3 regions of the Streptomyces sp. RKAG293 genome follow, and region 3 is predicted to be linked to each of the others. Evidence: riboswitches for the same ligand, from Rfam matches in the RefSeq annotation. Region 3 holds a riboswitch; each other region holds the start of a gene.

Region 1 (7,420 bases), 5.4 Mb from region 3:
ACCCGTACCACCACACCCCGATCGGCTCGATGGCCGACCTGGACGCGGCCTCCCTGGAGGACGCGCGGGCGTTCTTCCGCACGTACTACGCGCCGAACAACGCGGTGCTGGCCGTGGTCGGCGACATCGACCCCGAGCAGACGCTGGCCTGGGTCGAGAAGTACTTCGGCACCATCCCCGGCCACGACGGCAAGCCCGCCCCGCGCGACGGATCGCTGCCCGACGTGATGGGCGGACAGCTCCGCGAGGTCGTCGAGGAGGACGTGCCCTCACGCGCCCTGATGGCCGCGTACCGGCTGCCGCACGACGGCACCCGGGAGTCCGACGCGGCCGACCTGGCGCTGACCGTGCTCGGCGGCGGCGAGTCGTCCCGGCTGCACAACCGGCTGGTGCGGCACGACCGCAGCGCCGTGGCGGCCGGCTTCGGCCTGCTGCGGCTGGCCGGCGCGCCGTCGCTCGGCTGGCTGGACATCAAGGCGTCCAGCGGCGCCGAACTCGCCGACATCGAGGCGGCCGTCGACGAGGAGCTGGCCCGCTTCGCCGCCGAGGGACCCACTCCGCAGGAGATGGAGCGCGCCCAGGCGCAGCTGGAACGCGAGTGGCTGGACCGGCTCGCGACCGTGGGCGGCCGGGCCGACGAACTGTGCCGCTTCGCGGTGCTCTACGGCGACCCGCAGCTGGCGCTCAGCGCCGTCCAGCGGGTGTTGGAGATCACCGCCGCGGAGGTACAGGCCGTCGCCGCGGCCCGGCTGCGCCCCGACAACCGAGCCGTTCTGGTCTACGAGCCCACCGGCTCGCCCGACGAGGCGGCCGACGAGACCGAGCAGGAAGGCGCGGACCAGTGACCGACGTCGCCGCGACCATGACGTTCCACCCCCAGCCGCAGCCGGGCGCCCCCAAGCCGTGGGCCTTCCCGGCCCCCGACCGGTCGACGCTCGGCAACGGGCTGACCGTGCTCACCAGCCACCGCCCCGGCCAGCAGGTCGTGGCGGTGGAGGTGCTGCTCTCGGCGCCGCTGGACGCCGAACCCGAGGGCCTGGACGGGGTGGCCACGATCATGGCCCGCGCGTTCTCCGAGGGCACCGACAAGCTCACCGCGGAGGAGTTCGCCGCCGAGCTGGAGCGCTGCGGCGCCACGCTCGACGCGCACGCCGACCACCCGGGCGTCCGGGTCTCGCTGGAGGTCCCGGCCTCCCGGCTGGACAAGGCCCTCGGGCTGCTCGCGGACGCCCTGCGCGCCCCCGCGTTCCCCGACGGCGAGGTCGAGCGGCTGGTCAACAACCGGCTCGACGAGATCCCGCACGAGCTGGCCAACCCGGCCCGCCGCGCCTCCATGGCGCTCTCCGCGGAGCTGTTCCCCGCCGATCTGCGCTGCTCCCGCCCGCGCCAGGGCACCGAGCAGACGGTGGCGAGGATCGACGCCGCGGCCGTCCGGGCGTTCTACGACGCGCATGTGCGCCCCGCCACCACCACGGCCGTCGTCGTCGGTGACCTGACCGGCATCGACCTGGTCGCGCTGCTGGACGAGACGCTCGGCGAGTGGACCGGCTCGACCGCGGAGCCCCGCCCGCTGCCGCAGATCACCGCCGACGACACCGCGCGCGTGGTGATCGTGGACCGGCCGGGCGCGGTACAGACCCAGCTGCTGATCGGCCGTACCGGCTCCGACCGGCACGACCCGGTCTGGGCGGCCCAGGTGCTCGGCACGTACTGCCTGGGCGGCACCCTGACGTCCCGGCTGGACCGGGTGCTGCGCGAGGAGAAGGGCTACACGTACGGCGTGCGGGCCTTCGGCCAGGTGCTGCTGTCCACCCCGGAGGGGACGGGCGCCTCGCTGCTCGCCATCAGCGGCTCGGTGGCCACCGAGGTCACCGGACCCGCGCTCGCCGACGCCTGGCAGGTCGTCCGCACCCTGGCGGCCGAGGGGCTGACCGACGACGAGCGCGATGTCGCCGTGCAGAACCTCGTCGGAGTGGCTCCGCTGCGCTACGAGACGGCCGCGGCCGTCGCCGGCACGCTCGCCGACCAGGTCGAGCAGTTCCTGCCGGACGACTTCCAGGCCCAGATGTACGCGCGGCTGGCGCGGACCGGCACCGTGGAGGCGACCGCCGCGGTGGTCAGCGCCTTCCCGCTGGACCGCATGGTCGTCGTCCTCGTGGGCGACGCCTCGGCGATCGAGGGGCCCGTCACAGAGCTGGGACTCGGCCCCGTGAAGGTCATCGCGGCCGGCTGACCGGATTCGGCCGCGCGCCGGCCGATGGGCGGCGGAACCCTGGCGCACCCCTTGGGGCGCCGGGGTTCCGGGCTTTTTCGATCTTTATCGGCCCGCAAACCTCCCTTGTGGCGAACGCAACAAATCACCTGATCTGTTTGCCGTAACCGACACGGTCCGATTAGCGTCCTGCTCTGCTGTCCGTCACCATCCGCCGCGTCCAGCGGCAACCGGGCAGTGATCGCCGAGTCCCCGTCTGGCGCGAGCCTGGGGAGCCGGGGACCCACGTCCCTGGGGTGAATCGGGCCGCCCTCACCACGAGGCAGCCCGTAGGAGACCTTCCTGCTCCGAACCCGTCAGCTAACCCGGTAGGCGAGAAGGAAGGAAAGGATCTCGCCGCACCCATGGCGTTCACTGTTCTGCCCGCGCCCAGCGGGAAGCACCGCCGTCCCCGTCGTGCCGCACTCCGCACCGGGACCACCCTGGCCGGCGTCGCCGTTCTGACCGCGGCCGGCACCTTCGGCGCCACCGCGGCCACCGCGCTCTCCACCCCGGAACGCGCCGTCGTTCCCAACACCATCGAGGACACGTCGTTCGCTCGCGCCCTCGACGCCTCGGACAGCCTCACCAACTCCCTCGCCGCCCAGGCCGCCGCCCAGCACAAGGCGGCCGACGAGACCAAGCGTGTGGCCGCCGAGGCCAAGCGCAAGGCCGATGAGGCCAGGCGCGTGGCCCAGGCCGCCGCAGCCGCCAAGAAGAAGGCCGCGGCCGAGGCGATGATCAAGGCCGAGCGTGCCGCCGAGGCCCGCGCCGCCCGTGCCGAGGAGGAGCGCAAGAAGCTCAACTCCTTCGTGCTGCCCGTCGACAGCGGCATCGGCACCGGCTACAAGGTCCCCGGCTCCATGTGGGCCTCCGGCTACCACACCGGCGTCGACTTCACCGCGTCCACCGGCACCCCGGTCCACGCCGTGGGCGCCGGCACCGTCGTCACCGCGGGCTTCGACTCGGCGTACGGCAACAACGTCGTGATCCGGCACAGCGACGGCATCTACACGCTGTGCGCCCACATGTCCTCGCTCAGCGTGTCGGTCGGCGAGACCGTGACCACCGGCCAGCAGATCGGCCTGTCCGGCGCGACCGGCAACGTCACCGGACCGCACGTGCACTTCGAGGCCCGCACCACGGCCGACTACGGTTCGGACATCGACCCCGTGGCGTACCTCCGCTCGCACGGCGTCTCCATCTGATCCACCGGAGACCAGCACCCCCGTCCCCCTCGAAGGCCCCGGCTCCCCGCCGGGGCCTTCGTGCTGTCCAAAAATAATCCATGAATTCTGGACTGCGGTCGGAATCCTGGTTGTGCTGGAATAGAGTCGCCGAAGAATACGGGGAAAAGAATGGAGACCGGCGATGCGGAATCGGATGTGAACGGGACGGACGGCGCGGGGCGTCGTATCTCCGCACAGGTCGTGTGCACCGCGATCCGTGACGACATCGTCGGCGGTTTCTATCCGCCGGGCAGCCGGCTGACCGAGGAGCTGCTGGCGAGGCGTTACGGGGTCTCCCGGGTCCCGGTGCGCGAGGCGCTGCGGACCCTGGAGTCGGAGGGGTTCGTCCGTACCCGCCGGCACGCGGGCGCCTCCGTCGCCGAGCCGACGGAGCAGGAGGCAGCCGACCTGCTGGAGATCCGCGGCCTGCTGGAGCCGCTGGGGGCCGCCAGGGCCGCGCAGCGGCGCACCGACGCCCACCTCAAGGTGTTGCGCGGGCTGGTGCGGCTGGGTCAGGAACGTTCCCAGCAGGGCCAGCTGTCGGATCTGCCGTCCCTGAACGGCTGGTTCCACGAGACGCTCGCCCAGGCCTCCGGCAGCCCCACGCTGGCCGCGCTGCTCACCCAGCTGCGGCACAAGATCGCCTGGGTGTACGGGGAGGGGGACCCCGGCCGGGCGGTGGAGTCCTGGGAGGAGCACGGCGCGATAGTCGACGCCGTGGCCCGCGGCGACGCGGAACGGGCCCGCAGGATCTCGGCCGGGCATGTGGAGCGCGCGGTCTCGGTGAGGACTCCGAAACACCCTGTATACGCCGCGCGGCGGCGGAATTAACAATGGCGCCGTATACAAGTGGGCAGAAATACCGTGGCCCTGAATAAAGAAAGGCGGGGCCGCGTTATCCATTCGGACAACGCGGCCCCGCCGAATTCCTGCACGGGCCTGCGCCCATGGGCTCAGACGGCTTCGGGGAGTTCCTCGAGACCCTCGGAGACCAGCTTGGCCAGCCGGTCGAGCGCGGCGTCGGCGCCATCGGCCTCCGACGCGAGCACGATCGGCTCGCCGCCCTGCGCGCCCAGGCCGAGCACGGCCAGCATCGAGGCGGCGTTGACGGCGTTGCCGTCCGCCTTCGCGATCGTCACCGGGACGCCGGCGGCGGTCACCGCGCGGACGAAGAGTGAAGCGGGGCGGGCGTGCAGGCCCTCGGCCCAGCCGACGGTGACACGGCGCTCAACCATGGTGTAGCCCTTCAGGTCGTTCCTGTTGTCTAGACCAGTCTCGCACGGGCGGAAGACTGCTCAGGCACCTCGACGCGGTTCAGCCTGCCCGCTGCGACGACCCCACGCTAGCCGGGCGCACCCGGTCAGCCGCCCGGGCACCGGCCCGGTCGGCCGCCTGGACACCAGCCCGGACACCGGCCCGGTCAGCGGGGCGCGCCCGGACACCGGTCCGCATACCCTGGCCCCATGACGACTCCGGCCCCCCGCCCGTATCCGGTGCACTGGGAAGCGGACGTCGTCCTGCGCGACGGCGGCATCGCGCACATCCGGCCCATCGGGCCGGGCGACGCCCAGCGGCTGGTGGACTTCTACGAGCAGGTCTCCGACGAGTCGAAGTACTACCGCTTCTTCGCGCCGTACCCCCGGCTCTCCGACCGCGACGTGCACCGCTTCACCCACCACGACTACGACGACCGGGTGGGCCTGGCCGCCACCATCGGCGACGAGTTCATCGCCACCGTCCGCTACGACCGCATCGACGCGGAGGGCCGGCCGGCCAGCGGGGACGCCTACCGGGCCGAGGTGGCGTTCCTCGTCCAGGACTCCCACCAGGGCCGCGGCGTGGCCTCCGCGCTGCTGGAGCACATCGGGGCGGTCGCCCGCGAGCGCGGCATCCTGCGCTTCATCGCCGAAGTGCTGCCCGCCAACCGCAAGATGGTCAAGGTCTTCACCGACGCCGGCTACACCCAGCAGCGCAGTTTCACCGACGGTGTCGTCCACCTCGAACTCGACCTGGAGCCCACCGAGGCGTCGGTCCAGGTGATGCGGGCCCGCGAGCACCGCGCCGAAGCCCGTTCGGTGCAGCGGCTGCTCACCCCCCGGTCGGTGGCGGTGATCGGCGCGAGCCGGCGGCCCGGCGGCGTCGGCCGCACCCTGCTGCGCAACCTGGTCGCGGGCGGCTTCACCGGCCGGGTGCACGCCGTCAACCGCTCGTTCCCCGAAGGCGAGAGCACCCTCGACGGCGTCCGCGCGCACCGCGACGTCGCCGGGATCCCGGAACCGGTCGACCTGGCGATCATCGCGGTGCCCGCCGAGAACGTGCCCGCCGCCGTCGCGGCCTGCGGCGAACACGGCGTCCAGGGGCTGGTCGTGGTCACCGCCGGATACGCGGAATCCGGCCCCGAGGGCCGGGAGCGGCAGCGCGAACTGGTACGCCAGGCCCGCTCCTACGGCATGCGGGTCATCGGCCCCAACGCCTTCGGCATCGTCAACACCGCGGCGGGCGTACGCCTCAACGCCTCGCTCTCGCCCGAGGTCCCGGCCACCGGACGGCTCGGGCTGTTCACCCAGTCCGGCGCGATCGGCATCGCACTGCTGTCCGGACTGCACCGGCGCGGCGCCGGCCTCTCCTCGTTCGTGTCGGCGGGCAACCGGGCCGACGTCTCCGGCAACGACCTGCTGCAGTTCTGGCAGGACGACCCGGACACCGACGCGGTCCTGATGTACCTCGAATCCTTCGGCAACCCGCGCAAGTTCACCCGGCTCGCCAAGCGGACCGCCGCGAGCAAGCCGGTCGTGGTCGTCAAGGGCGCCCTGCACTCCGGCACCACCCCGGCCGGGCACGCCGTGTCCCCGACGCGGATCCCGGACAGCACGGTGTCCGCGCTCTTCCGGCAGGCCGGGGTGATCCGCGTCGACACGGTCACCGAACTCCTGGACGTGGGCCTGCTGCTCTCCTTCCAGCCCATCCCGCGCGGCGGCCGGGTCGCGATCCTCGGCAACTCCGACTCCCTCGGGCTGCTCACCTACGACGCGGCCCTGACCGCCGGGCTGCGGCCGATCGCGCCGATCGACCTCACCACGTCGGCCGGGCCCGACGACTTCCGGACCGCGCTCACCGCGGCGCTGGCCGACGACGCCAGCGACGCCGTCGTCGTCACCGCCATCCCCCGGGTCGGCTGCGAGGACGCCCCCGACCCCGAGTCCGGCGACGACCCCGCCCTCGCGCGGGCGCTGCGCGCGGCCGCGGCCGGCTCCGGCAAGCCCGTCCTCGTCGCCCATCTCGCCCTGGAGACCATGGCCGACCGGCTGGGCGCCCCGCTCCCGGAGGACCCCTCCGGGCAGCCGGCGGAGCAGGCGCGGATTCCCGCGTATCCCGCCGCCGACCGCGTGGTGCGGGCGCTGGCGGAGGCAGTGGAGTACGCGCGGTGGCGGCACGAGGCCGAGACACCCGGCCGGGTGCCGCAGTTCACGGACATCGAGGAGAGCGCGGCGGCGGCCGACGTGGCGCGGCTGCTGGACGCGGGGGAGACGGAGGGCGAGCACGGCGTCGTCCTCGACGACACGGCCGCCGCCACGCTTCTGGGGCGTTACGGGATCACCGTGCGGTCCGCGCTGCCCGCGCCCGGGATCGGCGCCGCGCTGGCCGCCGCCGGGCGGCTCGGCTACCCGGTGGCGCTCAAGACGACGGCGCCGCACCTGCGGCACCGGGCCGACCTCGGCGGGGTCCGGCTCGACCTCGCGGACGAGGGCGATCTGCGGCGGGCCTACGAGGAGCTGACCGCGCGGCTCGGCAAGCCGGAGGAGCTGCTGCTGGTGGTGCAGGCGATGGCACCGCGCGGGGTGGACACCGTCGTCCGCGCCACGGTCGACCCGGCGGTCGGCGCCGTGCTCTCGTTCGGCCTGGCCGGAGCCCCCTCGGAGCTGCTGGGGGACACCTCGCA
Region 2 (7,420 bases), 800 kb from region 3:
CGCGCTGCCGCTCACCAGCCGTCTGCACATGGCGTTCCACGGCCGGGTCAGCCATCTGCCGGCCGCCACCCAGCTGCTGCTGCTCGTCGCGGCGGCCGAGCACACCGGCGATCTGCGGGCGATCCTGCGGGCGGCCGGGGCGCTGGGCGCCGGCGCGGCGGATCTGCCGCCCGCCCAGGAGGGCGGTCTGATCCGGCTGGACGACGACCGGCTGCGCTTCCGCCATCCGCTGGTCCGGGCCGCGGTCTACCAGCGCGCCCCGCTGGCCGACCGGCTGACCGTGCATCAGGCACTGGCCGCGATTCTGGACGCCCCGCAGGACGCGGACCGCAGGGCCTGGCATCTGGCGGCCGCCGCGACCGGCCCCGACGAGACGGCGGCCACCGCGCTGGAGGACACCGCGGGACGGGCCAGGGACCGCAGCGGTTACGGAGCGGCCGCTCTCGCCTTCGAACGGGCCGCCCGCCTCAGTACCGACCCCGGGGCCGCGACCCGGCGGCTCGTCCTGGCGGCCGAGGCGGCCTCCGAGGCCGGTGAGCTCGACCGGGCCCGCGACTTCGCCGAGCAGGCCGCGCGCCGGACCGGCGATCCCGCGCTGACGGCCCGGCTGCTCCATGTCCGGGCCCTGGCGGACTTCCTGAGCGGCTCCTTCCCCACCGCGCACCGGCTGCTGACCGACGGCGCCCGGCACGCGGCCGCCGCCGATCCGCAGCGCGCCGCGCGGATGCTCATGCAGGCCGCCCACACGGCCTGGTACCTCGGTGAACAGGACGTCGCGGACACCGTGGCGCGGCTGGACGCGCTGGTACTGCCGGCGACGGATCCCGTGACGCCGGTGGCCCGCTTCATCACCGCCGCTCTCGGCCCGCCGGCCGCCGGCGGCCCGCCGGACCTGACCGCCGCCGTCACCGCCGCCCGCGCCGCCGGGTCCCGTGATCCGCGCGACCTGATTTTGCTGTGCGGCGCCGGGCTGGCCGTCGGGCAGGACGACGAGGCCCATGAACTGGCCGCCGCGCTCACCGCCGAGAGCCGCGACCGGGGTGGCATCGGCCGGCTGCCGACGGTGCTCTTCTTCATGGCCGAGGCGGAGGTGTTCGCGGGCCGGCACCGTGACGCGCTGGCCACCGCCGAGGAGGCGCTGCGGATCGCCGGGGACACCGGACAGCAGCAGTGGACCAGCCAGTTCAGCAGCGTGCTGGCGTATCTGGCGGCCGTCGAGGGGGACGACGAGCGCTGCCGGAAGTACTCCGACGACGCGCTCGCCGTCGTCGCCGGCGCGGCGATGCCGCCCGGCGCGCCCTGGTCGTACTGGGCGCAGGGCATGCTCGATCTGGGCCTGGGCCGCGCGCAGTCGGCGCTGGACGGGCTGGAGCGGCTCACCCATGAGCCGCTGCGGCACCACTTCTGCGCCACCCGCAGCACCCCCGACCTGGTCGAGGCGGCCGTCCGGCTGGGTCTCGGCCCGCGCGCCGCCGGGCCGTTCGCCCGCTTCGAACGCTGGGCGGCCCGCTCCCGGCAGCCCTGGTCCGACGCGCTGGTGCTGCGCTGCCGGGCGCTGCTCGCCGCCGACTCCGAGGCCGAGACGCACTTCACGGCCGCGCTGAAACTCCATGACGAGCACCGCCGTCCGCTGGAGCACGCCCGCACCGCGCTGCTGTACGGCGAATGGCTGCGCCGTGCCCGCCGCAAGAGCGAGGCGCGCGGCCAGTTGCAGGCGGCGCTCGACGTGTTCGAGCGGCTGGGTACCCGGCCGTGGGCTGACCGGGCGCGCAGCGAACTCGGGGCGGCCGGCTCGGTCGCCCCGCGGAGCCGGGAGCCGGGCGTGCTCGCGGGGCTGACGCCGCAGGAGCTGCAGATCGCCCGGCTCGCCGGGCAGGGCATGTCCAACCGGGACATCGCGGCCCGGCTGTTCCTCAGCCCGCGCACCGTCGGCTACCACCTGTACAAGGCGTACCCGAAGCTCGGGATCGCCTCCCGCGGCGAACTCGCCGCCCTTTTCGAGTGATCGCCCCCGGAGCGGGGCAGGTCGGGAGATGCTGACCGGATGAACGCACCTGATCAGGCTCGGAGAACACCGGGAAGTGTGCTGGCCCTCCACGTCGACGATGTGCCCACCACCGAGATCGGCCCCGGCATCCTGCTGCGCGAACTGCCCGGCCCGGCCCCGTTCACCTTCTGGGTGGTGGACTTCGAACCCGGCTCCCGGTGGCCCGGCGTCGATGTGCACGAGACGGTCGGCGAGGGCTACTTCGTGGCCGAGGGCGAGGTCATCGAGGGCGACCTGCGGCACGGCCCCGGCACCTACGTCCTGCTCGAACAGGGCTCCAGCCACCGACCGCGGTCCGAGACCGGGGCGCGGGTGTTCGGCTACAACCACCCCGCCGGCTGACCGCGCACCGGTTCGGGTACGGGTACCGATCCGGGGCGGAACGCGGAAGTGCCCGCCCGTCCCGGGTCAGTTCCAGGACAGGCGGGCACTGCGCGTCTCACGAGGCGCGCGCGTTCACGCGCGGCGTCGCGGGACGGGTCAGACGGTCACGCCGTGCTCGTTCAGGTACGCGACCGGGTCGATGTCCGAGCCGTAGTCGGGACCGGTACGGATCTCGAAGTGCAGGTGCGGGCCGGTCACGTTGCCGGTCGCGCCGGACAGGCCGATCTGCTGGCCCTCGGTGACGGTCTCGCCGGCCGAGACGGACAGCGAGGACAGGTGCGCGTACTGCGAGTACTTGCCGTCGCTGTGCTGGATGACGACCTGGTTGCCGTACGCGCCGCCGTCGCCCGCGGAGATGACGGTGCCGGCGGCGATCGCCTTCACCGTGGTGCCGGTCGACACGACGAAGTCCACACCGGTGTGGTAACCGCTGGACCAGCTGGAACCGGACTGGTGGTACGGGGTGCCGATGCTGGCGCCCGAGACCGGGAGGGTGTAGCCGGAGGAGGAGCTCGCGGCGGCGGGGGCCTTGTCGGCGGAGGACGAGGACTTCGCGGTCGACTCGCTCTTGGCCGGGGCCTTCTTCGCCGGGGCCTTCTTCGTCTCCGTCTTCGTCTCCGTGGACGCCTTCGGGGACGCCTTCGGCGCCGGGTCGGCGGACGGGGCGGAGTTCGACGGCACGGCCTTGGAGCCCAGGGCCAGGGTCTGGCCCGGGAAGATCAGGTCCGGGTTGCCGCCGACGGTCTGCTTGTTGTCGGCGTACAGCTTCTGCCAGCCGCCGTTGACGTGGTGCACGTCGGCGATCTTCGACAGGCTGTCCCCGCCGACCACCTTGTACGTGTCGGCGGTCTTCGCCGGAGCGGCCTTGGCGGCCGGGGCGGCGTGCGCCGGGGCGGAGGCGGCGGCGTTCGCGGCGGTCACGTGCGTGTCAGCGGCGAAGGCGTTCGACGACATCGCCAGCGGCAGCGCGAGCGCGGCGCCACCGGTGCCGGCCGCGACGCAGATCCTGGTGAGCCGGCTCATACGGCCAATACGGTGCTTTCCCTTTGCGGGCATGGGGGAGTTCCTCTCCTACGCCGGCGAGGTGAGCTGTCGGGTTCGGGCTGGAGCTGCCCGGTCGCGGCATGCGCCATTGACGGCGCGGCCTGTTGCGACTTCACCCCAAGCCGTTCCCGATCTTCGGGAACGGCACTTACCTGGGTCCCCCGCTCCTGCCGTAGAAGTTTGGTGTTCAAAGCACCGGGCAGCGGCAGGACTAGGCGTTCCACCCGGTGGGATCCTGCGAGCATTTGACCCGCAGGAGAGCGAAGCTAGGCGAACTCCCGACGACAGGGCAACATTCGGGCATGAGCCGCATATCACGTGCGGAGCCGCCCGCGCATTTCGGTGACCCTGAGTCGTTCCGCCCGTTCTGTACGTGTGCGATTTCTTCACTTTCAGTGAAGCGACACACTGAAGGCGTAATAAAAGACGTATGTCGGGAACGCACCGTGGAGAAGGCGGCAGCTCTGCGTATCACACGCGTGAGCCCGCTCACTCGGCGGGCCGGGTGTGAGCGCGGTCACGTGCCGAGCGGTGCCCGATCCCGCCCCTGGACCTGCCCGGCGAACTGCCCCGAGGCGTGCCCCGGGCGGATCCGGGGGTCGAGGACGCGGCTGAGGCGGTAGGCCGCGACCCGGAAGCCCACCGCGGGCCAGTGCCCCGCCGCCAGCGGCGAAGCGGAGTGCCAGCGGGCGCCGATGTGCCGGTACTCGTGGTCGTACGCCCAGGCCGCCGCGGTGGCGAGCAGAATCCGGCTGACGCCCTCGCCCCGCGCGGACGGCTCGACGTACGCCTCGGCCAGCTCCACGCAGCCGTCCGGGGTGACCGGGCCGGCCGGGGACGGGGCGAGCAGCACCATGCCGATCTCCTCACCGCCGCGGCCGGCGATCCAGGCCGCGCAGCGGGGGTCGGAGAGCGTGTCGGTGTAGCGGGTGCGCATCGCGGCGAGGGCGGCGTCGGACTGCGGCAGGAACATGGCCGACTCCCGCTGGTAGCGGGCCGACTCCGCGGCCATCCGGCCGATCTGCGGCAGATCGCCGGGGCCGGCCCGGCGGATGCTCAGCCCGTCCACCCCGCGCGGCTGCCGGCCGCGGGGCTTGACCGCCATCAGCCCGTACATCTCCTCGAAGCCGAAGCCCAGTTGGCACCAGTCCATCGCGGCGGTCCCGGACGCCGGCAGTTCGACGTAGTGGACCAGTCGCCGCTGGGCGACGAGCCGGGCGGCCGCCTCGGCGTACAGGGCGAGCAGCGCGGCGTTGTCGCGCTGCCCCGGCGCGGGTGCGTGCCCGCCGTGCCGGACCACCGCGGAGCGCGGGTGACTGCGGAGCGCGCCGGGTGTGTCCTCGGCGAGGTCGAGCGGGGAGGCCGCGAGATAGCCGGCGGGCCTGCCGCCGCTGTCCCGGGCGAAGTAGGCCTCGGTGTCCGGTTCCGCGAGCAGTCTTCCGAGCAGTTCCTGACCGGTGGGGGCGCCCGGCGGCCGGCTCTTGCGGGAGTGTCCGGACCAGCGGTCGTACAGGGCGGCGGCCTCGGGTATGTGCTCGGCGCTCATCGGCGCGATCGCGAAGGTCATGGTGGTGGGCGACGCTAGCCGTCCGCGTGGTCCGGCGGCAAGGGATGTCCGCTCCACGCCGGGTGCCGGGGGTCGTCGGCGTGCACCAGGACGTCCGCGGCCTCCGCCGGACGGACCTCGTCGGCGTACCGCCCGAAGGCGGGGAGTGTCCAGTGCTCTTCGTCCGGGGTGCGCCGGGCCAGGGCCGCCGGGGAGAGCCGCAGATGGACCGTCAGGTCCAGGTCGAGCCCCTGGCCGAGCAGGAGTTGACCGTCCAGCAGCAGGACGCCGCCGGGCGGCAGTTCGACGTAGCCGGCCCGGGTCGCGCGGTCGGTGGCCGCGTCCCACAGCGAGGGCAGCACCCGGCCGCTGCCGCCGGGCGCCAGCGGGTCGAGGACCTCACGGCGCAGCGCTCCGGTGTCCAGCCACAGGTCGTAGTACGCGTCGGAGTCCTCGCGGCCGTACTCGAAGCGCAGCGAGGCCGGCCGCCAGAAGTCCGCGGCACGCACCCGCAGGACGCGGTGGCCGCGGGCGGGCAGCTCACCGGCGAGCGCGTCCGCCAGGGCGGCCGGCGCGGCGGCCGGGGCGCCGTCGACGGCCACCCGCAGCCACGGCCTGGCGGCCGTCGGAGTGAGGCCGGCCACCCGGTCGGCGAGGGTCCCGGCCAGCCGGGGCCAGGTGATCGGAGTCAGCCGCATGGGCGGCATCGTCGCATACGCGGCGCCACGCCCTGGCCCTGGATCGGCGGGGTCACTCGGCCGTCCGGGCGACTTGGCTGCGCCATCGGCGTGACGGCGGACATGACCCGCGGCGGGCCCGGCAATGATCGCGCCGAGATCGCTCCGGCGGGCTTCCGGAACGACCATCCGGGGGAAATTTCCTACAAATCACCCATTTACCACTTTCCAGTACCCATTACTTTTTGTGAGCCTGGAAGAACTCATGGTGACCGTCCCCATCACCCAGGAGAAAGCCCAATGATCCTGTCTATCTCAGGCGTCGTTCTGCTCGGCGTCATCGCGTTCCTGTTCTTCCGCAAGGACGGACTGAAGGTCTCCCACCTTCTCGTCTGCGCCCTCTTCGGCTTCTACCTCGCGGGCACCGGCATCGCCCCGAGCATCAAGGCCGGCGGAGCCAGCCTTGCGAGCCTGCTGGGCGGGATCAAGATCTAGCGGGGCCGTCTACGACGGCAGCCCCAGGGCCCGGGGCCGCATGCCGGCGCTCCGGGCCCCATCTCGTCACCCACGACCCGCCACCCTCCCGCGAACCCACCCACTGGAGCATCCGTGGCCAGGCGCCCCCTCCCCAGCATCCTGAGCAGCAGGCCGTCGTTCGCGACCATCGTGAACAGCCGGCCGTCGCTCGCGCGCAGCCGCGAACTCGCGCGGACCGCCGCCGACAGTGCCACCGACGTGCTCCATCCGCTGATCACCATCACCCGGGGCATGCGCATGCAGGCCGGCTGGGCCCGCAGCTGGTGGGCCCGCACCCCCAAGGACCGGCGCGGCCCGGCACTGCTGCTCTGCGCCGCCGCGATCGTCGTCGTCGCGCTGATGCCTTACGGCCCGCTGCTGGCGCTGGGCGCACTGCTGGCCTGCGCGGGCTGGATGGGCCGCGACCGCACCGCACCGGCGCCGACCGGACCCAGCGAGGCCGAGTCCGGGAAGCTCCAGGCGCTGTACGAGGCGCTGGTGCCCTATCTGTCCGACCCCGACGACCCGGCCCCGCTGTACGCACGCGACGGCGGCTGGGACAGCGCCTTCACCGAGTACACCTTCGAGGAGGGCCGGCTGGCCCGGCTGCATCTGCGCTACCCGGCGTACTTCACCGACGGCGAGGCCACGGCGCGGTCCCGCGTCGAACAGCTGCTGCACGCCAAGGCGGGGCGCGGCCGCGAGTACCGCTTCGACTGGAACGAGGAGGAGAACCACCTCACCCTCACCGCGCTGGGGCCGCTGTCCACCGGCATCACCGCCCAGCGCTTCGTCACCGCGCCCGGCGAGACCGTCCTCGGCTTCACCGACTCCGAAGCCGTCCAGCGCACCGTTCCGGTCGCCGACGGGGACGAGGTCCGCGACGCCCCGGCCGTCGTCTGGCGGACCGGGCCGCGCGCCACCGAGCCGCATCTGCTGGCACTGGGCCGGCCGGGCACCGGCACGACCAGCCTGCTGCGGTCGATCGCCCTGCAGGCGCTGTGCCACGGCGATGTCGTGGTCATCGACGGCAGCGGCAGCGGTGAGTACGCCTGCCTCGTCGGACGTCCGGGGGTGCTGGCCGTCGAGAGCGGTCTGGCCGGGACCTGCGCCACCCTCGAATGGGCGGCGCACGAAACGGAACGGCGGCTGATCGCCGTCAACCGGGCCCGCCAGGCCGGGCATCCGGCACCGGAGGACACCCGC
Region 3 (7,420 bases):
TCATATCGAGATGTACGTCCTGTACATTTTTTACATGGAGGTGCCGCCATGATCCGACCCACCGCCCGCTACGTCCTGCCCGAGTTCACCGAACGCACCAGCTCCGGGACCCGCACCATGGACCCGTACTCCAAGCTGCTGCAGGAACGCGTCGTCATCCTCGGGACGCAGATCGACGACACCTCCGCCAACGACGTCATGGCGCAGTTCATCCATCTGGAGAGCTCGGCACCCGGGCAGGACATCTCGCTGTACATCAACTCCCCCGGCGGCTCGTTCACCGCCATGACCGCGATCTACGACACGATGCAGTTCGTGACCTGCGACGTGTCGACGGTCTGCATCGGCCAGGCGGCCTCGGCCGCCGCCGTGCTGCTCGCCGCCGGCGCGCCCGGGAAGCGCATGATCACGCCGGGCGCGCGGGTCCTCATCCACCAGCCGTCCTTCGGCCAGGCCGTACAGGGCACCATCGCAGACCTGGAGATCCAGGCCCGGGAACTGCTGCGCACCCGGGAGCAGTTGGAGGCGCTGCTGGTGCGGCACACCGGCAAGGAGCCCGAGCGGGTCAGCGCCGACATCGAGCGCGACATGATCCTCGACGCCACGCAGGCGCTGGCCTACGGAATCGTCGACCGGGTCACCCTCAGCCGGAAGACCAGCGGCACCGCGCACGGCATCCGGTGACACCGGTGGTGCCGGAACCGCCGCCGCTGCCGGCCCTGACGCGTTCCGAGGGCGAACTCGTCGACCGCTATCTGGAGATCGTGGACCTGCTGGGACGGATCAACCCGTCCCGTTCCCGCGACACCTACGGCGCGCTGCGCGCCGCCCAGGCCCTGGTCGGCAGGGCGACGGCGCTGCGCGAGGCACTGGCGGTGATGCACGACCGCGGCGAGACCGAGGTGCACACGGGCACGCTGGGCAGGGCGCTGCGCGTCCTGGACGGCGAGCGGCGGGCGTCCCTGGTGACCGTCCCGCCGCAGCCGGACCACTGACGGCCCATCGGGGCGACATCCGCCCGCACGTTCGGAGTAGTCACCCTTGCGCGTGACGGGTGGATGTTGCAGCACCGACTTGCGACGTCCGCCCGTCACGGTCATTGCCTCCGCCCCAGGTCAACCGGCGTGCGCCCGGGCGGAAACGGCAGCGGCCGGCGTTCCGTCCACCCGAATAGGTGATGGGTGATGAGAATCACATAAAGCCGTTTGTGTACCGATCCGAGCGCATTCGTGAGTCATGCTCCCTTCGACGACAAGACCCCGCCGCCGTGGTGGGGCGGTCCGAGCGGACGCCCAATCCTGCCGCCGCCCGGATGCCCGGTCGACACTGCAACGGCAGGAACGGAGGACCCAGGCACGACGGGGCCGGCCCAGCGGTATCCAGGCCGTCCCCTTGGGGTGAAGCCGCGTCAGCGGCCGGGATTCTTCGCCTGCCCGAACCCGACAGGTCATCCTTCGCAAGCGGACGACGAAGGGTTTCGCATGGCCAGGTCCGGCATGTCCACACGTCTGTCCCGTCTGGGGGCCGCCTCGGTCCTCACCGCCGCCGCTGTCGCGGTCCCCGCCCTGCTGCCGGCCACCGCCACCCACGCCGACGCGGCCACCGTCTCCGCCAAGGCCCTGAGCATCGCAGCGTCGAAGAAGGGCTCGCCGTACCAGTACGGTGCCGCGGGGCCGAACCGCTTCGACTGCTCAGGACTCACCCTGTACTCGTTCAACAAGGCCGGCAAGAAGCTGCCCCGCACCACCGGCGCCCAGTACAACAGCACCAAGCACATCACGGCGTCGAGCCGACAGGTCGGCGACCTGGTGTTCTTCCACACCGGCAGCAGCGTCTACCACGTCGGCATCTACGCCGGCAGCGGCAAGATCTGGCACGCCCCCAAGACCGGCACCCGGGTCCGGCTGGAGAAGATCTGGACCGGCAGTGTCTGGTACGGCCGGGTCCGCTGACGGCGCGCGGGGCCCGGACGCCCCGGACCCGCGCGGCCGTTGCGCGGGGCGGGCCGATATTCCCGGCAAGGACGCCCGCCTGACGGCTATGTTGACCCCGTTTGGGACCAACCCACCGGCCGGGAGCCGTATATGACCTATCTCAACCCCGTCCACCACATCACCTTCGACGCCGCCGATCCGTACCGCCTCGCCGTGTTCTGGGCCGAGCTGACCGGCTACGCGCTGGAGGACTCCGACCCGGGCGACGCCGAGGTGCTCATCGATCCGGGCCAACCGGGCGTCCCCGGACTGCTGTTCATCCGGGTGCCCGAGGGCAAGTCGGCCAAGAACCGGGTGCACCTGGACATCCAGCCGCCCACCGGTACCCGCGACGAGACGGTCGAACGGCTGGCGGGGCTGGGCGCAACCGTGGTCAGTGACCAGCGGAGGCCGGACGGAACGGGATGGGTGTACATGGCCGACCCGGAGGGCAACGAGTTCTGCGTCGAGCGCAGCGCCCCCGAACGCGCCCGGGCGGCGGCCGAGGCGACGCAGGCGGCTGAAGCAGCGCAGGCATGAGTCTGCCGCGGATCCTGGCCGACGTGGAACAGGGCGTCCTGCCCTCCCCGGACGGCGGGGTGACCATGGTGCCGCAGCCTTCGGAGCGGGACGCCGGGGTCTTCTCCTTCGCCGCGCACGCCGTCCTGTTCACCGATACCGACCACGACTGGATGCGCGGCCTGCTGGCCCCCGGCGATCTCGCCGCACCGCTCAGCCCCGCGTTCCTGGACGCCCTGGGCCGGCGCGTCGGCCGGCGGGTGGAGAACATCGACATGATGCTGCTCGCCCGGCCGCTGCCGGGGCCGCCGGATCTGCGACTGGAGCCGGCCACCGACCGCGCCCATCCGCGGATCGCCCGCGCGCTGCGGCGCCGTGACGATGTACGGGCCTGGACGACACCTGGCGGCACCGTACTGATCGGCCGGGGCGTCGGCGGCCGCTGGGAAGCGGCCCTGGAGGTCGACCCCGGCGCGCGCGGAACGGGTCTGGGCCGCCGCCTCGCCCGCGCCGCCCGCCACCTGGTGCCCGACGGCCGTCCGCTGTGGGCCCAGATCGCCCCGGGCAACGCCGCCAGCGTGCGCGCCTTCCTGGCCGCCGGATACGTCCCGGTGGGTGCGGAGGCGCTCCTGGTCGCGGCCCAGGGCTGACGTCCCGGTCCGGTCTCCCGGGCCCCGATCACGGCACACCGGTCACGGCGCACCGGCCGCGTCGCACCGCTCACTGCACCGGAACCGCCCAGGGGAGCATGATCCAGACGGTCTTGCCGCCGTCCGGCGTGGGGGTGACCGAGAGCCGGCCGCCGGATTCCGCGGTGAGGTGGCGGATGATGACCATGCCGCGCCCGTTGTCCTGCTGGACGGCGGCCGGCAGCCGCTGCGGCCAGCGCGGATGGCTGTCGGTGACCCCGATCCGCAGGTGCTCGGACCGCTCCAGCTGGACGTCCACGGTGAAGGTGGGTGACTGGCCGAGCGTGTGCAGCACGGCGTTGGTGGCGAGTTCGGAGACGATCAGCCGCACCGCGTCGACGGCGGGCGCGTTCTCCGGCATCCCCCAGTCCGCCAGCAGCCCGCACACGTACCGGCGAGCCGTGGTGACCGAGGCGGGGTCGCTCGGCAGGGTGACGGATGCTTCCTGGAGGTCTGCCATGGCGACGCTGTCCCTTTCCCGCCGTGCCCCGAGACTCCGTCGTGCGGTCTGCCCGCAGGGAGCCGCGGACGGCTACTTCGCGCCAGAGTGCCACCTATGGTGCCGCTAATGCGGCCGATCCACAGCGATATGCATATATCTGTCGCTCAAAGCGGTGAACCCTGCTACGCGAGAACGTATTCAGGCGCAGACTGTCGCACTGGTGACGGTCTGAAAAGTCCCTTCAGGAGGAGCGGCGCGCGATGCAACAGATCCCCGCGGTACGACGCCGAAAGCTCGGAGCGGAACTCCGGCGGCAACGCGATCTGGCCGGGATGACGAGCGGCGAGGCCGCCCGCAGGGCCGGCTGGCACCAGTCGAAGGTGAGCCGTGTCGAGACCGGCCGCAGCAGCGCGCGGCCGGAGGACGTGGCCTGCCTGCTGGACATCTACGGGGTCCGCGACCGTGAACTGCGCGACCTGCTGGCGACCTTGGCCGGGAAGGGTACCCAGCGCGGCTGGTGGCACGACTTCCGCGACGTACTGCCCCCGGAGTACCGCGACTTCATCAGTCTGGAAACCGGCGCCTGCCGGGCGCGCACCATGGAGAACAGCGTGGTGCCCGGCCTGTTGCAGACCCCGGCGTACGCCCGCGCGCTCACCCGGTCGGTCCTCCCGCGGCTCGGGGCACGGGAGGTCGACGCCCTGGTCGAGGTGCGGACGGCCCGGCAGGCCGTGCTGGAGCAGGATTCCCCGCTGGAGCTGCACGCTCTGCTCGACGAGGCGGTGCTGCGGCGCAAGGTCGGTGGAGAACAGGTCATGGGGGCGCAGTTGCGGCACCTCGCGGAAGCCGCCAGGATGCCGCGGATACGGCTGCAGGTTCTGCCCTTCGCCGCGGGCGGCCACATAGGTGTTACGGGATCTTTCGTAATCTTCTCATTCCCGCTCATCGCCGATCTGGACGTTGTTGTTATCGACCATTTGACGAGTAGTCTCTATGTGGATCGACAAGAGGATCTCAGGGCGTACAGCGCCGCGTTCGACCGATTGCGCTCCCACGCCCTGTCGTACGACGACTCATTGGCGTTCATTTCCGGGATCGGCTCCGGGAGCGACTCCTGGATCGGCTCCGGGAACAGCAAAGGCGCGTAAGGAGGCACCATATGCCGGTACTGCCTCGGTACGTTTCCTCCAGCACAACGCTTTGTGCGGCGCGGTGGCAGCGCAGCAGCTACAGCACCGCGGCCAACAATTGCGTCGAAACGGCCCGGTTGTCCGCAGGACCGCTGGCCGTACGCGACTCCAAGAACCCTCAGGGACCGGCGCTGCTGTTCGCGCCGGCCGCCTGGGACGACTTCGTACGGGCGCTACGCGCCGGTGAGTTCGCCGGACCGGGCTGAATCCCGCGGCGCGGTGCGCACGATCACCTCGACCGCCTCGGCGATCTGCTGATCCGTCAGGTCGCCGCGGGCGGTCAGCCGCAGCCGCGAGATGCCGTCGGGCACCGACGGCGGGCGGAAGCACCCCACCGCCAGGCCGGCGGTCCTGCAGTCCGCCGCCCACTGCAGCGCCTCCCCGGCCGACGGAGCACGCACCGCGACGACACAGGCGTCCGGCCGGGCCGACCGCAGCCCCGCCGCGGTCAGCCGGTCGTACAGCTGCAGGGCCACCGCGCGGGCCCGCTCCGCACGCTCCGGCTCATCACGCAGCAGCCGCAGCGCGCCGAGGGCGGCGCCCGCCGCGGCGGGCGCGAGCCCGGTGTCGAAGATGAAGGTGCGGGCGGCGTTCACCAGGTGCTCGATCACCCGGGCCGGCCCGAGCACCACGCCGCCCTGGCTGCCCAGCGATTTCGAGAGCGTGGCGGTGACGACCACATCGGGCGCGCCGGCCAGCCCCGCGGCCCAGGCCGCGCCCCGCCCGCCCTCGCCCAGGACGCCCAGTCCGTGGGCGTCGTCGACGAGCAGCGCGGCGCCGTGCTCGCGGCAGGCGGCGGCCAGTCCGGCGAGCGGGGCCGCGTCGCCGTCGACGGAGAAGACCGAGTCGGAGACGACGACGGCGGGCCCGTCGTGCGCGTCCAGCGCCTTGCGCACCGCTTCCGTGTCGCGGTGCGCGACGACCTCGGTGTCCGCGCGCGACAGCCGGCAGCCGTCGATGAGCGAGGCGTGGTTGGAGGTGTCGGAGACGATGAGCGTGCCGGGCCCGGTCAGCGCGGTGACGGCGGCCAGGTTCGCGGCGTAGCCCGAGGCGAAGACCAGGGCGGCCTCGAACCCGCAGAAGGCGGCGAGCTCCGCCTCCAGTTCGGTGTGCAGCTCGGTGGTACCGGTGACCAGCCGGGAGCCGGTGGAGCCCGCGCCCCACAGCAGACAGGCGTCGGCCCCGGCCCGGGTCACCCGGGGGTGCCGGGCCAGCCCGAGGTAGTCGTTGCCCGCCAGGTCCAGCAGCGCCGACTCCGCCTGCCGCGGTCGCAGGGTGCGGACGAGACCGGCCTCGCGGCGCCGCTCGGCGTGGGCGTCGATCCAGTCGAACGGGTCGCGGCTCATCGGGGTCCCTGGGGTCGGCGGGGCAGGCTCGGGCGGGTCCGCCAGGGGGGTCCGGCGGGGCGGTGCGGAGGTGCGGGTGGGCCTGGCAGCAACGTACTGGTCGGGCCGCCCGGACAGGGTGTGGCGATACACACACCTGTAGCCACCCCTGTTGTGCGGTCCATCATTGGCTCTCGGCCCCTCGGTGGGCCAGGATCGCCCCTATGGATCTGCTGAACACGCTGGTGGACAAGGGGCTGCGCCGAGAGCTGCCCACCCGGGATGAGGCGCTTGCCGTACTGGCGACCTCCGACGATGACCTGCTCGATGTGGTGACCGCGGCCGGCAAGGTGCGGCGCCAGTGGTTCGGGCGCCGTGTGAAGCTCAACTACCTGGTCAACCTCAAGTCCGGGCTGTGCCCGGAGGACTGCTCGTACTGCTCGCAGCGGCTCGGCTCCACGGCCGGGATCCTGAAGTACACCTGGCTCAAGCCGGACGAGGCGGCGGCCGCCGCGACGGCCGGTGTCGCGGGCGGGGCCAAGCGGGTGTGCCTGGTCGCCAGCGGGCGCGGTCCCACGGACCGCGATGTGGACCGGGTCTCCCGGACCATCGAGGCGATCAAGGAGCAGAACGAGGGCATCGAGGTCTGTGCGTGCCTGGGCCTGCTCTCCGCCGGGCAGGCGGACCGGCTGCGCGATGCCGGCGCGGACGCGTACAACCACAACCTGAACACCTCCGAGGCGACGTACGAGGGCATCACCACCACGCACACGTACGCCGACCGGGTGGACACCGTGCAGCAGGCGCAGGCCGCCGGGCTGTCCGCGTGCTCCGGTCTGATCGCGGGCATGGGCGAGACCGACGCCGACCTCGTGGACGTGGTCTTCGCGCTGCGCGAGCTGGACCCGGACTCGGTGCCGGTCAACTTCCTCATCCCGTTCGAGGGCACCCCGCTGGCCGAGGAGTGGAACCTCACCCCGCAGCGCGCCCTGCGGATCCTGGCGATGGTGCGGTTCGTCTGCCCCGACGTGGAGGTCCGGCTCGCCGGCGGCCGCGAGGTGCACCTGCGCACCCTGCAGCCGCTCGCGCTGCACCTGGTGAACTCGATCTTCCTGGGCGACTATCTGACCAGCGAGGGCCAGGCCGGCCAGGCCGACCTCGACATGATCGCCGACGCCGGCTTCGAGGTGGAGGGTGCGGGTACGGTCACCCTCCCGCAGCACCGCGCGGACGTGGCGCACGCCGGCGGCGGCTGCGGCTCGCACGAAGCGGGTGGCGGCTG

What was found. A riboswitch is a leader RNA that binds a small molecule or an ion and turns the genes downstream of it on or off. The one in region 3 is predicted to bind cyclic di-AMP.
Positions count from the first base shown of each region.
Region 1: it holds a riboswitch for cyclic di-AMP, as region 3 does, so the genes downstream of both, LNW72_RS29350 (M23 family metallopeptidase) here and LNW72_RS05475 (NlpC/P60 family protein) in region 3, are expected to answer to the same signal.
Region 2: it holds a riboswitch for cyclic di-AMP, as region 3 does, so the genes downstream of both, LNW72_RS08875 (LysM peptidoglycan-binding domain-containing M23 family metallopeptidase) here and LNW72_RS05475 (NlpC/P60 family protein) in region 3, are expected to answer to the same signal.

Region 1 covers NZ_JAJOZB010000001.1:6,607,109-6,614,528, forward strand. The annotation lists gene LNW72_RS29340 (pitrilysin family protein) at 1-845, shown strand, start outside; gene LNW72_RS29345 (pitrilysin family protein) at 863-2,233, shown strand; cyclic di-AMP (ydaO/yuaA leader) riboswitch at 2,445-2,602, shown strand; gene LNW72_RS29350 (M23 family metallopeptidase) at 2,617-3,459, shown strand; gene LNW72_RS29355 (GntR family transcriptional regulator) at 3,610-4,311, shown strand; gene LNW72_RS29360 (HPr family phosphocarrier protein) at 4,434-4,715, opposite strand; gene LNW72_RS29365 (bifunctional GNAT family N-acetyltransferase/acetate--CoA ligase family protein) at 4,944-7,420, shown strand, end outside.
Region 2 covers NZ_JAJOZB010000001.1:2,039,190-2,046,609, forward strand. The annotation lists gene LNW72_RS08865 (helix-turn-helix transcriptional regulator) at 1-2,005, shown strand, start outside; gene LNW72_RS08870 (cupin domain-containing protein) at 2,084-2,389, shown strand; gene LNW72_RS08875 (LysM peptidoglycan-binding domain-containing M23 family metallopeptidase) at 2,528-3,487, opposite strand; cyclic di-AMP (ydaO/yuaA leader) riboswitch at 3,493-3,671, opposite strand; gene LNW72_RS08880 (GNAT family N-acetyltransferase) at 3,993-5,042, opposite strand; gene LNW72_RS08885 (uridine kinase) at 5,057-5,719, opposite strand; gene LNW72_RS08890 (hypothetical protein) at 5,999-6,193, shown strand; gene LNW72_RS08895 (hypothetical protein) at 6,308-7,420, shown strand, end outside.
Region 3 covers NZ_JAJOZB010000001.1:1,238,170-1,245,589, forward strand. The annotation lists gene LNW72_RS05465 (ATP-dependent Clp protease proteolytic subunit) at 49-684, shown strand; gene LNW72_RS05470 (hypothetical protein) at 690-995, shown strand; cyclic di-AMP (ydaO/yuaA leader) riboswitch at 1,315-1,478, shown strand; gene LNW72_RS05475 (NlpC/P60 family protein) at 1,497-1,952, shown strand; gene LNW72_RS05480 (VOC family protein) at 2,085-2,513, shown strand; gene LNW72_RS05485 (GNAT family N-acetyltransferase) at 2,510-3,142, shown strand; gene LNW72_RS05490 (ATP-binding protein) at 3,213-3,641, opposite strand; gene LNW72_RS05495 (helix-turn-helix transcriptional regulator) at 3,884-4,771, shown strand; gene LNW72_RS05500 (DUF397 domain-containing protein) at 4,783-5,019, shown strand; gene LNW72_RS05505 (8-amino-7-oxononanoate synthase) at 4,987-6,159, opposite strand; gene bioB (biotin synthase BioB) at 6,363-7,420, shown strand, end outside.